4 regions of the Janthinobacterium sp. GW823-FHT06H09 genome follow, and region 1 is predicted to be linked to each of the others. Evidence: predicted binding sites of a transcription regulator. Region 1 holds the regulator's gene; each other region holds the start of a gene.

Region 1 (3,187 bases):
AGATGGAAAATTCCGACAGCGGCACCAGCACCTCCGACGGCGGCAGCGTGCGCATGGTGATCCAGCCGAAGACCAAGGCGCCCGCGGCGGAGAAAGCGCCGGCCACACCTGTGCCAGGAACGAAATAATGGACAATACCCGTTGCGGCAGCACCCTGATCGTTCGCGGACTGCAGAAAACCTATGGCAAGCGGCAAGTCGTGCATGATGTCTCGCTGCAAGTCGAATGCGGCGAAGTGGTGGGGCTGCTGGGCCCGAACGGCGCCGGCAAGACCACCTCGTTCTACATGATCGTCGGCCTGGTGCCGTCGGATGGCGGCAGCATCGACATCAGCGGCGTGGACATTTCCAGCCTGCCGATCCACCGCCGCGCACAGATGGGCCTGTCGTATCTGCCGCAGGAGGCGTCCGTGTTCCGCAAGCTGACGGTGGAAGACAATATCCGCGCCGTGCTGGAAATCCAGACCGTCGAAGGCCGTCCTTTGAAGAAGGCCGAGATCGAGGAACGCCTGGATAAACTGCTGGCCGACTTGCAGATTGAAAAGTTGCGCGAGAACCAGGCGCTGTCCCTGTCGGGCGGCGAGCGCCGCCGCGTGGAAATCGCCCGCGCCCTGGCCACCGATCCCCGTTTCGTGCTGCTCGACGAACCGTTCGCCGGCGTCGACCCGATCGCCGTGATCGAGATCCAGCGCATCGTGCGCTTCTTGAAGGAGCGCAATATCGGCGTGCTGATCACCGATCATAATGTGCGCGAGACGCTGGGTATTTGCGACCGTGCCTACATCATCAACCAGGGCTCGGTACTGGCGTCGGGACGCCCCGACGACATCATCGCGAACGAGTCGGTACGCCGGGTCTATCTGGGCGAACACTTCCGCATGTAAGCCAATGAAACAATCATTGCAGCTGCGCACTTCGCAGCACCTGGCACTGACGCCGCAGTTGCAGCAATCGATACGCCTGTTGCAATTGTCTACTCTGGAATTGCATCAGGAACTCGAGCAACTGCTGACGGACAATCCCTTGCTCGAGCGCCTCGACGATCCACTCGACCGTTCGCTGCGCCTGCTGTCCGACGGGGCCTTGAGCTCCACGGCCGCGCCGGCCGAAGCGCCGCCCCAGCCGCCAGGCCAGGAGGCGCCCGCGGCGCCGGCCGAAGCGGAAACCTTTGACGGCGAGGCGGGCGAGGGCCCGGCCGCCGCGGATGGCGGCGACAGCGACTGGAGCGAAGCGAGCCGGGGCAAGGCGCCCGACGACGAAGATTCCCGCCCGCAACTGGAGGCCCATCACTGCACCCTGCGCGAACACCTGATGGAGCAGATGCGCGTGACGGTGCTCGAATTGCGCGACCGCGCGCTGGTCGAGCTGATCATCGACGCGCTCGACGACAATGGCTACCTGGAAGAGTCGCTCGACGACATCCTGGCGCGCCTGCCGGAAGAGCTGGAAATCGATGCCGACGAGATGCGCACGGCCTTGTCGCTGCTGCAAAGTTTCGATCCGCCCGGCGTGGGCGCGCGCAATGCGTCCGAATGCCTGGCGCTGCAGATCAAGCGCTTGCCGCACATCGCCATGGTGACGCGGCGCATGGCCCTCGTCATCGTGGAAAAGCACCTGGCCTGGTTTGCCCAGCGCGATTTCAACAAGCTGAAAAAAGCCCTCGATTGCGACGATGAAGACTTGCGTGAAGCGCAGACGGTAATTCGCCAGTGCAACCCGCATCCGGGCGCCGTGTTCGCTGCGGACGTGTCCGATTACGTGGTGCCCGACGTCGTCGTCAAGCGCGCGCGCAATGGCTGGCAAGTGACCCTGAACAACGACGTCATGCCGCGCCTGCGCGTCAATGCCATGTACGCCAACTTGCTCAAGCAGGGCAAGGGCGAGGGCGCCATGGGTGCACAGTTGCAGGAAGCCAAGTGGCTGATCAAGAATATGCGCCAGCGCTTCGACACGATTCTGCGCGTGGCGCAGGCGATAGTAGAAAGACAAAAGAACTTTTTCTCGCATGGGGCCGTTGCCATGCGCCCCCTTGTGCTCCGTGAAATAGCTGATACACTGGGTTTACACGAGAGTACTATCTCGCGGGTAACAACTCAAAAGTACATGCTGACCCCGCACGGCATGTTCGAGTTGAAATATTTCTTTGGTAGCCACGTCGCCACCGAAGCGGGGGGCGAAGCGTCATCGACGGCGATACGGGCATTGATCGTGCAACTGACAGGAGCAGAAGACCCTAAAAATCCTTTATCCGACAGTAAGATTGCGGACATGCTGGGGGAACAAGGCATGGTGATTGCGCGACGTACTGTTGCCAAATACCGGGAAGCATTAAAAATTCCGCCAGTGAGCCTGCGTAAGTGTTTGTAAGTTTTTTTCGGTTCCTCTGCGGGCCGGATACGATGGACCGCACGAACCCGATCATCTTTAGGAGTGTGTATGAATCTCACCATCAGCGGACATCATCTCGAAGTGACACCAGCCATCCGTGAATACGTACAAACGAAGCTGGAGCGCGTGAAACGTCATTTCGATCAAGTTATCGATATCGCCGTGATTCTGACCGTGGATAACCTCAAAGAGAAAGAAAAACGTCAAAAGGCCGAAGTCAACCTGCGTCTGAGTGGTAAAACTGTCTATGTGGAAAGCCTGGCACACGACCTGTATGCCGCGATCGATACCCTGATCGACAAGCTCGATAGGCAAGTGATGAAATACAAAACCAAAGTGCAAGGGCACGGTAAAGAGGCGATCAAGCATCTGCCAGACAGTTCGGAAGAAGAATTCGCCCCCGCCTAAGCGGCCCGCGACTTTCAACCGGCTGTGATCAACTAAGGGCGCACATTGCGCCCTTTTTTGCGTCCAGCGAAACGCAATGTTCGCCGCGCAGGCGCTAGAATGTTTGCACTTTCACTTCTTTCCTGCCTGCCATGAGCGACCTCGTCCAGATTTCCATCCGCCACCGCACGGGCCACATCGTGCTCGACCGTCCGAAAGCCTTGAATTCCCTGTCGCTGGAGATGGTGCGCGCCCTGAGCGCGGCCTTGCTGGCATGGCGCGACGATCCGCAGGTGGACGCCGTGGTGATCCGCTCCAGCAGCGAAAAAGCCCTGTGCGCGGGTGGCGACATCCGTTTCTTTTACGATGCGGGCCTGGCCACGCCGCAGGGCGGCAGCGCCTTGCTGGAAGAT
Region 2 (3,187 bases), on a different contig from region 1:
AAGAAACGGAAAAAGCCACGCAGCGCCAGCGTGAAATGATCGAAAAAATGCACGCCATAGGCCACCGCGACGGCGCGGGCCGCAGCCGCGATAACAGCAGGCAATCCGATCAGGCGCATTGAGCGCCTGCACAGACCACTTGACCCCCACTCGACAGCAAGGAGAGCGACATGGCTAGCAATCAAGGTAACGAACAGGGCAAAGGCACTGGCAGCAGCCAGAAAGCCAGCGAATCGGGCAGCGCCAAAGGCACGAGCAAGCGCGGTTTCGCCGCCATGAATGAGGAACAGCAACGCGAAATTGCCAGCAAGGGCGGCCAGGCAGCCCATCAAAAAGGTACGGCGCATGAATTCGACTCGGAAGAAGCGCGCCGTGCCGGGCAGAAAGGCGGTGAAGCCGTCAGCCGCAACCGCGAACACATGGCGGAAATCGGCAGGAAAGGCGGCGAAAGCCGGCAATCGGCCCAGCGCGCCAATGAAAACCGCAGCAGCACGGCGGGGCGCAGCGGCGGCACCGGCCGGCAGGGCGGCAAGGACGAAGACGACAAGGGCTGACCGGGCTGCAGGACTTGCCGGGACGAGCAAGCGGCTTAGCCCGGTAACGCACGGCTTGGCGCGCGAAGGCACGGGGCGGCCCTGGCAGCTCCGTGCAAGGGGTGGCGCAGCGCGGGGCGCGGCGGTATGGTACATTCTCGCCTTACCGACACCTCCGCGCCACGTCCCGCCCCTCCCCGCATGCAGCCATCCCTGAAATACCTGAGCGCCTATTCCGAACAAACGCAAGCGCAAGTGCAGCAACTGATCGTGCAAGACAAGCTGGGCGAAGTGTTATTAAAACGCTACCCGAACGCGCACGATGTGCGCAACGACAAATCGCTGTACCAATATGTGCAGGACTTGAAGAATGAATTCCTGCGCAATGCCGAGCCGATTAACAAAGTGGCGTTCGACAGCAAGATCCATGTGATCCAGCATGCGCTGGGCTTGCATACCTCGATCTCGCGCGTGCAGGGAGGCAAGCTCAAGGCCAAACATGAAATCCGCGTGGCGACCATGTTCAAGGAAGTGCCGCTGGAATTCCTGCGCATGATCGCTGTGCACGAACTGGCGCACGTCAAAGAAAAGCAGCACGACAAGGCCTTCTACAAGCTGTGCACATATATGGAACCGCAGTACCACCAGTACGAATTCGACGTGCGCCTGTACCTGACCCAGCTCGACCTGTCAGGCCAGCGCCTGTGGTCATGAACTGCTGCGCATGACGGCCTGCGCATGAAGTCCACGTGAAAATGCCGCCCCGGCATACACTGGGCAGCATTGTTCGAGTGCGCTGGCTAGTCAGCATGGCCGCCCGGTAAAACGGGCGGCTTTTTTACAGGCGCGCCGGCATGGCCGGCACCACGTTCAGGCTCAGACGGCGTTCTTGCGGCGAAGCATGAAGCCCAGCAGGCCCAAACCGCCCAGCAGCATGCCGTAGGTGGCCGGTTCCGGCACGGCGCTCACAGTGGCGGCGATATTGTCGACCTGGAAGGTATGCAAGGCGCCTTCCTTCCACGTTGCCGACAGCAGATTGCTGAAACCCGTAAACGTGTAGTCGGCGAAGGTGTGGCCGCCGCCGAGGGTGAAGGTCTGGCTCACCGTGCCGCCGCCCACCTGGTGGCCGACGAAGGTCACGTCAAAGGAACCGGGCAAGCTCACGAAGTCGGCCAGGCTGATCGAGCTCAGCGAGAAAGCGCCGCCATCGGCACGGCTCAAGGTAGTCGTCGACAGGAGCGTCGCGCCGAGACCGGCCGAACCGGCGTAGGCGAGGCTATTCTGGTGTGCCGAGCTCAGCAGCCCGAAACTGCTGTCGAAGTTGTAGCCGCCTTCGGAGTAGGACTTGAACACGGAACCGAAGTAGCCGGGTTGTTCCAGCGGATCGAAGCCGATGATGGTGGTTTGTGCGTGGGCGCCGCCAGCGCTGGCCAGAATGGCGGCGACAGCGGTCGCTCGCAAGAGGGTCATAGGTTTCAAAATAGCATCCTTTCGAGATGATGAAGTAGCGTGGTTGTGGCAACTTGAAATGGACCGGCACCTTTTTTTTGGGAGTCTGTACAACGCTCGTCGGTGTCCGATATTCCTAACTTTGAACCATGCCAGTAGACCACAGCCATGCTTAAAAATCATCTTCATTTTCAAAAAAACATGCTATCACTGCAATTTTTTTGCCATATTTTTATTAATTAACTCATCAGGCCCGATCAATTTTCCCATGCGGAAATAAAAAAGCCATGCAGTGCGTACTGCATGGCCCTTGCAAGCGACAGGGAAAATAGTTGCCTGGCGGCATACGCACCGCCAGGCGAAAACGGCATTACGGCGCGCACTCCTTCAGGCGCTGCACCAGCGATGCAGGATCGGCGTCGGCATTGAGGAACGCCGCGTGCTGCGGGCGGATGAAACCCTGCTCCTTGCCGTTTTGCACGAAAGCAATCAAGCCATCATAGAAACGGTCGACATTGAGCAGGCCGATGGGCTTGGCATGCAAGCCCAGCTGGGCCCATGTGAGCATCTCGAACAGTTCTTCCAGGGTGCCATAACCGCCGGGCATGGCGATGAAGGCATCGGACAGGCTGGCCATCATCGCCTTGCGCTCATGCATGTCCTTCACGATGAACTGGCGCGTCAAGCCCATGTGGCCCACTTCGCGTTCCACCAGCTGGGTGGGAATCACGCCCGTTACCTCGCCGCCCAGGCGCAGCACTTCATCGGCAATCACGCCCATCAGGCCCACTTTTCCGCCGCCATACACGAGCGAAATATTTTCCGCCACCAGCACGCGCGCCAGTTCGCGCGCCGCCACGGCATAGTCCGGCGAGACGCCCGCGTTGGCGCCACAGTACACACATAAAGCCTTGATCACAGTCGTCCCTACCCTTTCAATTCATCGATCGCCGCCTCGACTTCGAGGCGTTCCTTGGCGTCCAGTGCCACGCACTCGGCCGCCTTTTCATACAAGGCCAGCGCTTCCGCCAGCTTTTTCTTTCCATCGAGCATATTCAATGCGCGCGCATATTCGCTGTGCGCGAGCGCCGAATACGGCGTCAGGGCCAGCGCCGTCTTGAAGTGCTGGTAGCCATCTTCCTTGTTGGCGCCATAGGTCAGCCCCCCTATCATGACGCCGACCTTGTCGATAATTTCCGTATGAT
Region 3 (3,187 bases), on a different contig from region 1:
AGTAGGAAATCAAGGGGTACAGGCCTATGCTTGTAGCCCTTTTTTCTTTTCTCCCGCCGGGGAGACACTCCCGGAATCCTTGAAACCCATCGAGGCAAGCCGCCCGCATGACGCATGCTGCACCGCGCAATGACTATCAGCACGTTTAGGCGCAAGATGAGCACGTGCTTGCGCAAAGCAGGCTCCCGATGTCTGGCTTGCCTACCTGGGGAAATATCATGTCCGCACACACTTACAAGCTGATCGAACTGGTCGGCACGTCGACCGAGAGCAGCGATCAGGCGATACGCGATGCCATTGCCAAGGCGGCGCTGACGGTCAAGCATATGGACTGGTATGAAGTGACGGAATCGCGCGGCCATATCGTCGATGGCAAGGTGGCGCACTTCCAGGTCACGCTGAAGGTCGGCTTCCGGCTCGAATAGCGTACTGCGGCGCATTCACCGCCGCCCGGCTACTGCCCGGCTCTCCAGCCACTCCCGGCCGCCGGCCTCCAGCGCGGCCTCGATAACCTTTTCCGGCAAGCTGTAGACGGTCGCCCAGCTGGCGCGGCCGTCCTGCGTATTCGCGGGGAAGCTGTGCGTTTCAATCGGCCAGTGGTATTTGCGTTTCAGCGCTTTCACGATGGCGGCCAGCGAGACGCGGCCTTGCAGCGGTTCGGCGCCGGACTGGTCGCGGTTCGACAGCAGCACGGCCAGGACCTGGCCGCGGCCCGTGCGTGCGCCGGGGAAGGTGGGGGTTTTGTTTGCCATGGCCTATTTTACCGGGCAAGCCATGATGTGCCGCACCTTTGATCTGGCGCAAGCGCCGCAGCGGCGTTGCGGCCACGATGAGCATTTCGCCAGGCGTGCCGGCGCCCCTCCGGCAGCCTGGGCTAGCGACAAGGGGCACAGGAGAACATCATGCACAGCCTGAACATCCACGCCATGCAATGGCAGCCCGTCGCCGATATTTCCGCCGTCGATCCGCTGCTGCCCGACGACCTGGCGTGTTTTCGCGAACTGCGCGACGTGCTGCAGCGCTATGGCGCGCTCGACCGCTTCGGCATTTCCCTGATCCACCGCCATTTCGACATCGCCGACGACGAGGAGCTGATGGAGTACACGGATGCGGCCGCCCGCACGTTGACGGTGAAGCCTGTCAAGAAAAGCGACATCGACTGGCAGCACACGACGATTACCAACTGGAAATTGACGGAAGGCGAGGAAGTGGCGCGCATCGGCTGCGGCTGCGCGCGCAATTCGGGTGGCCACCTGGGTTATCACCGGGGCACCTGAAAGCGGCGTCGGCCTTTCTTACACTTTGCTTCCACCGGCTCAGTCTGCTTTACGCAAGCACTTGATTCCATGTGCTTTTTTTGTGTGGCATACAAGCTGCTTATCACTGTCTACGAGATGAATTCAGACAAGTCATTCTGGACATTCTGGATTCTTTCTCCCCCGGATTTCCCGAGACTGACTACGATAAGAGGCTGCGATGAACGTCGATCACACACGAAACAAGACCCTGGGTTGGCTGGGCGCACTGGCGGCGGCAAGTCTGCTGGCCAGTGGTCAGGCGCAGGCAGGTGCCTACGGCCTGGCCGTCAACGAGTTGAACAATTTCCGTATCACCACCAGCGCTGGCGCGCTGTCGCTGGCTGGCGCCAACCGCAATGCCAGCGACAGCGCCTTTTTCCAGGGCGGCGTGGCCGTCAATCCGCGCGCCGTCAATACGGGTCCGGCTGCCAACGCCGACGTGCTGCAAGTGTGCTCCGGCACCGGCTGCAGCGCCTCGCCGCAAAACCACTACGCGCCCACCGCTGCACTGGAGTTCGCGCGCGGCGATGCGCATTCCTTCGGCAATATGCTCACTGCCGCCGGCTCCACCGTCAGCGCCGTGTCAGAAGCGCAGCGCAACACGGTGGGGGCGGCGTCCTCCACGGCCGGCGACACGCTGACCGGCTCCGTCAACCTGACCCTGTCGAGCGCCGGCTTCATCACCTTCAGCTTCATGGGCCGACGCGACCTGCGCACCAGCGTGACGACCATGGGCGACAAGTCGAACGTGTCGATCATGGATATCTTCAATATCTCGTGCAATGCCGCCAGTCCCGTCGGCTGCCTGTCGCATGCGAATGCCGACGGCGTGATCTTCCAGTTCGCGCCTGATGGCGATGCCAGCAATGGCAGCGACATCAACGGCAACCATACGGTCGGTAGCCTGGACCCGTTCAGCCTGAACATGACGGCCGGCACCAACGACCCGGCCACCGGGCGCGCCTTCACGAATGGCTTCGCGATGTTTTCCCTGACCTCGAATTTCGCCCTGCCCGCCGGCAGCTACACCTTGAATTTTTCCAAGTCCACGCGCACCGACATCGTCGTCATCGATCCCTTGCAAGTGCCGGAGCCAGGCACCCTGTTCCTGCTGGGGACGGGATTGGCCGTCCTCGCCTTTACGCGCCGCCGCCAGGCTAAATAAGCACTGGCACGCTCAAAAGCACGCGGCGCCCGCAAAAGGCGCCGCGTTTTTTTATGCCAGCCGATGCGTGTTAACCGAGCCGTGCCAGCGCCTGGCGCGCCAGCTGCAATTGCTGCAGATAATAGCGGTGCAGCATGGCGGGGTCGCTCAAGTCGCGCCCCAGTACCAGACGCAGCTCGCTGGCGGGGCAATCGGCGGCCTGGGTCTGCACCTGGGTCTGCACCTGCGTACCCAACTGGCGGGCCAGCTGGCGCGCCGCCTGTTCCTGCGCGGGCCGGTACTCGACGCGCGTGCGCGCCACCTGGAAGCTGGCTTCATTGGCCAGGCGCACCACCTGCACGGGCGCTCCTGCCAGACTGCGCGCCAGCGCGGCGGCCAGGCCCGGCACGCCGTTGCCGTTGACAATTTCCAGGCGCGGACGCGGCGTGCCAGCCACAGGCGCAGCCGGCACCAATGGGCTAACGGTCAGGCTGCGCACCGCCGCCGGCACGCGTCTCAGGCGGGCCATGCCATCGCTCTGCGTGATCTCCACGCGCGCCATGGCGGGCGCATCGGGCACCGGCGCGGGCACGCCCTGCGGCGGCGCCTCGCCGCGCAACAAGGCCAGATCGCGCCGCACATCGTGTTCCTGCAAGCTGGCCGCCTGGCGCCGCATGACGGCGGCGCGCTCGTGCTGTCCCAGCCGTTCCAGTACCTGCGCCAGGTGCTGCCAGGCCAGCGCATT
Region 4 (3,187 bases), on a different contig from region 1:
TTCAAGGAGTTTGCCCGCCTGAACAATCTTTTCGGCAAGACCTACGTGGGCTCCGTCATCGTCGGCGACAGCAACAAGCGCTACTATGAAGCGGCGCCAGGCCGTAACTGGTTGTTAGGTGTGAGCGCCCAATACTCCTTTTAAGAACACCTGAGAAAAAGTCCATGGCGGCGTTGCATTGCCTTGTCGTACTATTCGTACTGCCTGCGGCAATGCGCCTTGCCCTGAACATTTTTCAGGCGTTCTCATGAAAAAGCCCGCGCCTCTTCCGAAGCGCGGGCTTTTACCATTCAGCATAGTCTGCTACGGCCGCGCTTCCTTCACGCCATACTTCTCAAAGATGGTTTTCAATTCACCGCTGGCCGCCATCTCGTTCATGGCCGCCTGCAGTAACTTGGCCACGTCGAGCTGTTGCTTGCTGACGGCCAGGCCCACGGCCCAGCCAGCACGCGGCAAGCGGGCGAACGCCAATTCATTCATGGGGAAAGCGGGATCGCTTTTCAGCACCGATTCGATTTCCGATCGGTTCGCCAGCACGGCGTCGAGCTGGCCGGCCTGCAATTGCTGCAAGGCTTCGGCGGCGGTATCGAAGATGCGCACATCGTCGCGGTATCTGCCATTGTCTTCGCCCAGCATCAGCATGGCCGCGATCGAGACCTTTTCCACGCCGATACGCTTGCCTGCGAGGCTGGCGACGCCATCGAATTGCGGCACGGCTTGCGCGCTGCGCGTCAGGCGCACGGTTTCCACGTAATACGGGGCGAATATCTCGACCTTGTCGTTATCCGCCATCAATTTCTTGTCGACCGGCACGTGCAGCATTACGTCGGCGGGACCATAGCCGAGGTAATGTCCCTTCCACACCATATTGCGCAAGTCGTCGTTGAGGTTTTCGCCGGCGGGAAAGGGCAGCAAGCTCAGTTTCAGCCCCAGCTTTTTCGCCAGCGCTTCGGCGATGTCGATATCGATGCCCGTGCCCTTGTCGGAAAACGGCGCGAACTCGTTGTACACAGCCACTTTCAGGCTGCCCGACTGCTGCACTTTCTGCCAATCGGCACGCGCTGGCGCGGCCGCGCACAGCGCCATGCAAGCGAGCGAGAGCATCGCGCGCGCGCCACGGGGTTGAAATGAACGCATGGAACTCCTTCGTTATCAGTTCGACCTAATTAGACTCGCGGCGGGTTTCCAGGTAGGTCTTGATGGCCCACATCGCTTCCTGGTTGAATACGCCCTCGAACGGCGGCATGTACACGGCGCCATTACGCACTTTACCGTGACGGATGGTCGCCAGGAAATAATTATCCGTTTCCTTGTAACACGCCTGTTTCTTTGTCTCATTCTTGATACCGAAGCAATCACGGTCCAGCTGGCGCAAGTCCGGCGCGATGCCGCCCGAAATGGCTTCGATGCCGTGGCAGCGCGCGCAATTCTGGTTATAGGCCGAGGTGCCCACCGTCAGGGCCAGCTTGTTGCCGCGATACGGGTTTTGCTCGAGCCACTTGTCGCCCACCTTGGGCAAGCCCGTGGTGTCGACGCCTTGCGGCGTGACATTGCCGTGCGCATAGGCATGCGGCAAGGTCAGCAGGGAGGTGAGGGCAACGGCGCCGGCGGCGGCCACGCCGAGCAGGGTACGGATGGAATAGGTCATGCTGGTCTCCTTGGTTTTTTTAGTGAATATCTCAAGAAGAGCAAATGCCATGCCATGCGTATATGCCCCACATCGGGCCACCCATGTATCAATTTGGAACAGCTGCAACAGCGATTGTGTCACCGCGCGCGTCAGGCGGCGGCCACCGTGCAGATGCTGCCCCGCGCCTGCTGCTCGAAAGTGATACGCACGGGCAAGAAGCGGGCAATCACTTCCGCATTCGTCAACGCATGCTGCGACACCTTGCTGCAACTGAAGCTACCGCCGCCGGCCAGCGCCATGGGCAGCAAGAGCTGGTCCGCCAGGTGCTCGCCCACGGCCGCGTCCGACTTGAGATAGTCGCGCACCTCGTTCAACAAGCGCTTGGCCACGGATTCGGCCAGCAAGGATTTTTCGCCGAACGACGTAAATACTTCCGTGACGTGCTCATGTTCCAATGTCAGCAACAGGACATTGCCCGGTCCCTGCTCCGCCGGCAAGCCGACGAGGCGCAGCTGCTTGCCGCTCCAGCCCATGCCGTCGGCGATACGCTCGAGCTCACGCTGCGCCACGTTCACATGCACGCCCGCCACCACGCTTTCCGCATACCCGGCCTTCCGCTCGCCGCGCTGCAACAGTGAAATGGGCCGCAAGCGCTGGCACGGTTGCACGGTGGCCAGCACCTCACCACCACCTGCGGGATGAAAGCCGTAGCGTTGCAGCGTGATATCGACGTCGGCGCCCATCTGTTCCAGGATGCGGCCATACGCGCGCTGCAAAAAATGCACGGGCGGCGCCATGGCATTGTGCGTGCCGCCGCTGATGCGCACGGTAGACGGCCCATCCGCATGCAGCAGGGCCGGCAGCAGGGTTTGCAACACCAGGGTGCAGCTGCCGGCACTGCCGATGGCAAAGCGGTAATCGCCGCCGCGTATGGCGCCAGGCACGAATTCCAGGCTGGCTGCGCGCAGCGCCACCGGCGTCGTGCGCGCCCCGCAAATCGCGGTCGCTGCCTGCACGGCCAGCAAATGCTGGCGCAGCAAGCCGGGCTTGTCCCGCCCCGCGCGGATATTCGTCAGCCGGAACGGCTGCCCCGTGATCATCGACAGGCTCAGCGCCGAGCGCAAAATCTGTCCGCCGCCTTCACCTTGCGCTCCATCAATTTCTATCATCTGTACTTTCTCTTTATTAACCTTTGACGCAAACGACCTGCTTCAGGATATGCACGACGTCGACCAGTTCGCGCTGCGCCAGCATCACCGCATCGATATCCTTGTAGGCCATTGGAATTTCATCGATCACGTTTTCATCCTTGCGGCATTCCACGCCTTGCGTGGCGCGGATCTGGTCGGCCAGGTTGAAGCGCCGCTTCGCTTCCGTGCGGCTCATCGTGCGGCCCGCGCCGTGGCTGCAGCTATGGAAGCTGTCCGCATTACCCTTGCCGCGCACGATAAAACTCTTGGCGCCCATGGAGCCGGGAATGATCCCCAATTCTCCGGCGCGGGCCGAGACGGCGCCCTTGCGCGTGACCAGCACGTCCTTGCCGAAGTGGTGCTCCTT

Evidence for each region. The regulator sigma-54, encoded in region 1, starts transcription at its own class of promoters, with help from an activator protein. The targets are predictions, from matches to a motif close to TGGCANGNAANCTGCTTT.
Region 2: AC1Q6X_RS15740 (PEP-CTERM sorting domain-containing protein) is a predicted target of sigma-54. The motif match lies at 2,192-2,209, and genes of this name have one in related genera.
Region 3: AC1Q6X_RS09460 (EDSAP-1 family PEP-CTERM protein) is a predicted target of sigma-54. The motif match lies at 1,363-1,380, and genes of this name have one in related genera.
Region 4: pedF (cytochrome c-550 PedF) is a predicted target of sigma-54. The motif match lies at 1,686-1,703, and genes of this name have one in related genera.

Annotation. Positions count from the first base shown of each region.
Region 1 is NZ_JBXAHC010000013.1:134,265-137,451, reverse strand. It holds gene lptA (lipopolysaccharide transport periplasmic protein LptA) at 1-128, shown strand, start outside; gene lptB (LPS export ABC transporter ATP-binding protein) at 128-883, shown strand; gene AC1Q6X_RS21835 (RNA polymerase factor sigma-54) at 888-2,366, shown strand; gene hpf (ribosome hibernation-promoting factor, HPF/YfiA family) at 2,436-2,795, shown strand; gene AC1Q6X_RS21825 (enoyl-CoA hydratase/isomerase family protein) at 2,927-3,187, shown strand, end outside.
Region 2 is NZ_JBXAHC010000008.1:186,602-189,788, reverse strand. It holds gene AC1Q6X_RS15755 (phasin family protein) at 1-122, shown strand, start outside; gene AC1Q6X_RS15750 (KGG domain-containing protein) at 171-554, shown strand; gene AC1Q6X_RS15745 (YgjP-like metallopeptidase domain-containing protein) at 735-1,247, shown strand; gene AC1Q6X_RS15740 (PEP-CTERM sorting domain-containing protein) at 1,410-2,003, opposite strand; gene AC1Q6X_RS15735 (LOG family protein) at 2,353-2,898, opposite strand; gene AC1Q6X_RS15730 (tetratricopeptide repeat protein) at 2,910-3,187, opposite strand, start outside.
Region 3 is NZ_JBXAHC010000005.1:67,116-70,302, forward strand. It holds gene AC1Q6X_RS09445 (dodecin) at 219-425, shown strand; gene AC1Q6X_RS09450 (hypothetical protein) at 441-752, opposite strand; gene AC1Q6X_RS09455 (hypothetical protein) at 903-1,277, shown strand; gene AC1Q6X_RS09460 (EDSAP-1 family PEP-CTERM protein) at 1,477-2,463, shown strand; gene AC1Q6X_RS09465 (LytR C-terminal domain-containing protein) at 2,534-3,187, opposite strand, start outside.
Region 4 is NZ_JBXAHC010000030.1:4,610-7,796, reverse strand. It holds gene AC1Q6X_RS27465 (TonB-dependent receptor family protein) at 1-144, shown strand, start outside; gene AC1Q6X_RS27460 (substrate-binding periplasmic protein) at 304-1,137, opposite strand; gene pedF (cytochrome c-550 PedF) at 1,163-1,648, opposite strand; gene rtcA (RNA 3'-terminal phosphate cyclase) at 1,780-2,799, opposite strand; gene AC1Q6X_RS27445 (RtcB family protein) at 2,816-3,187, opposite strand, start outside.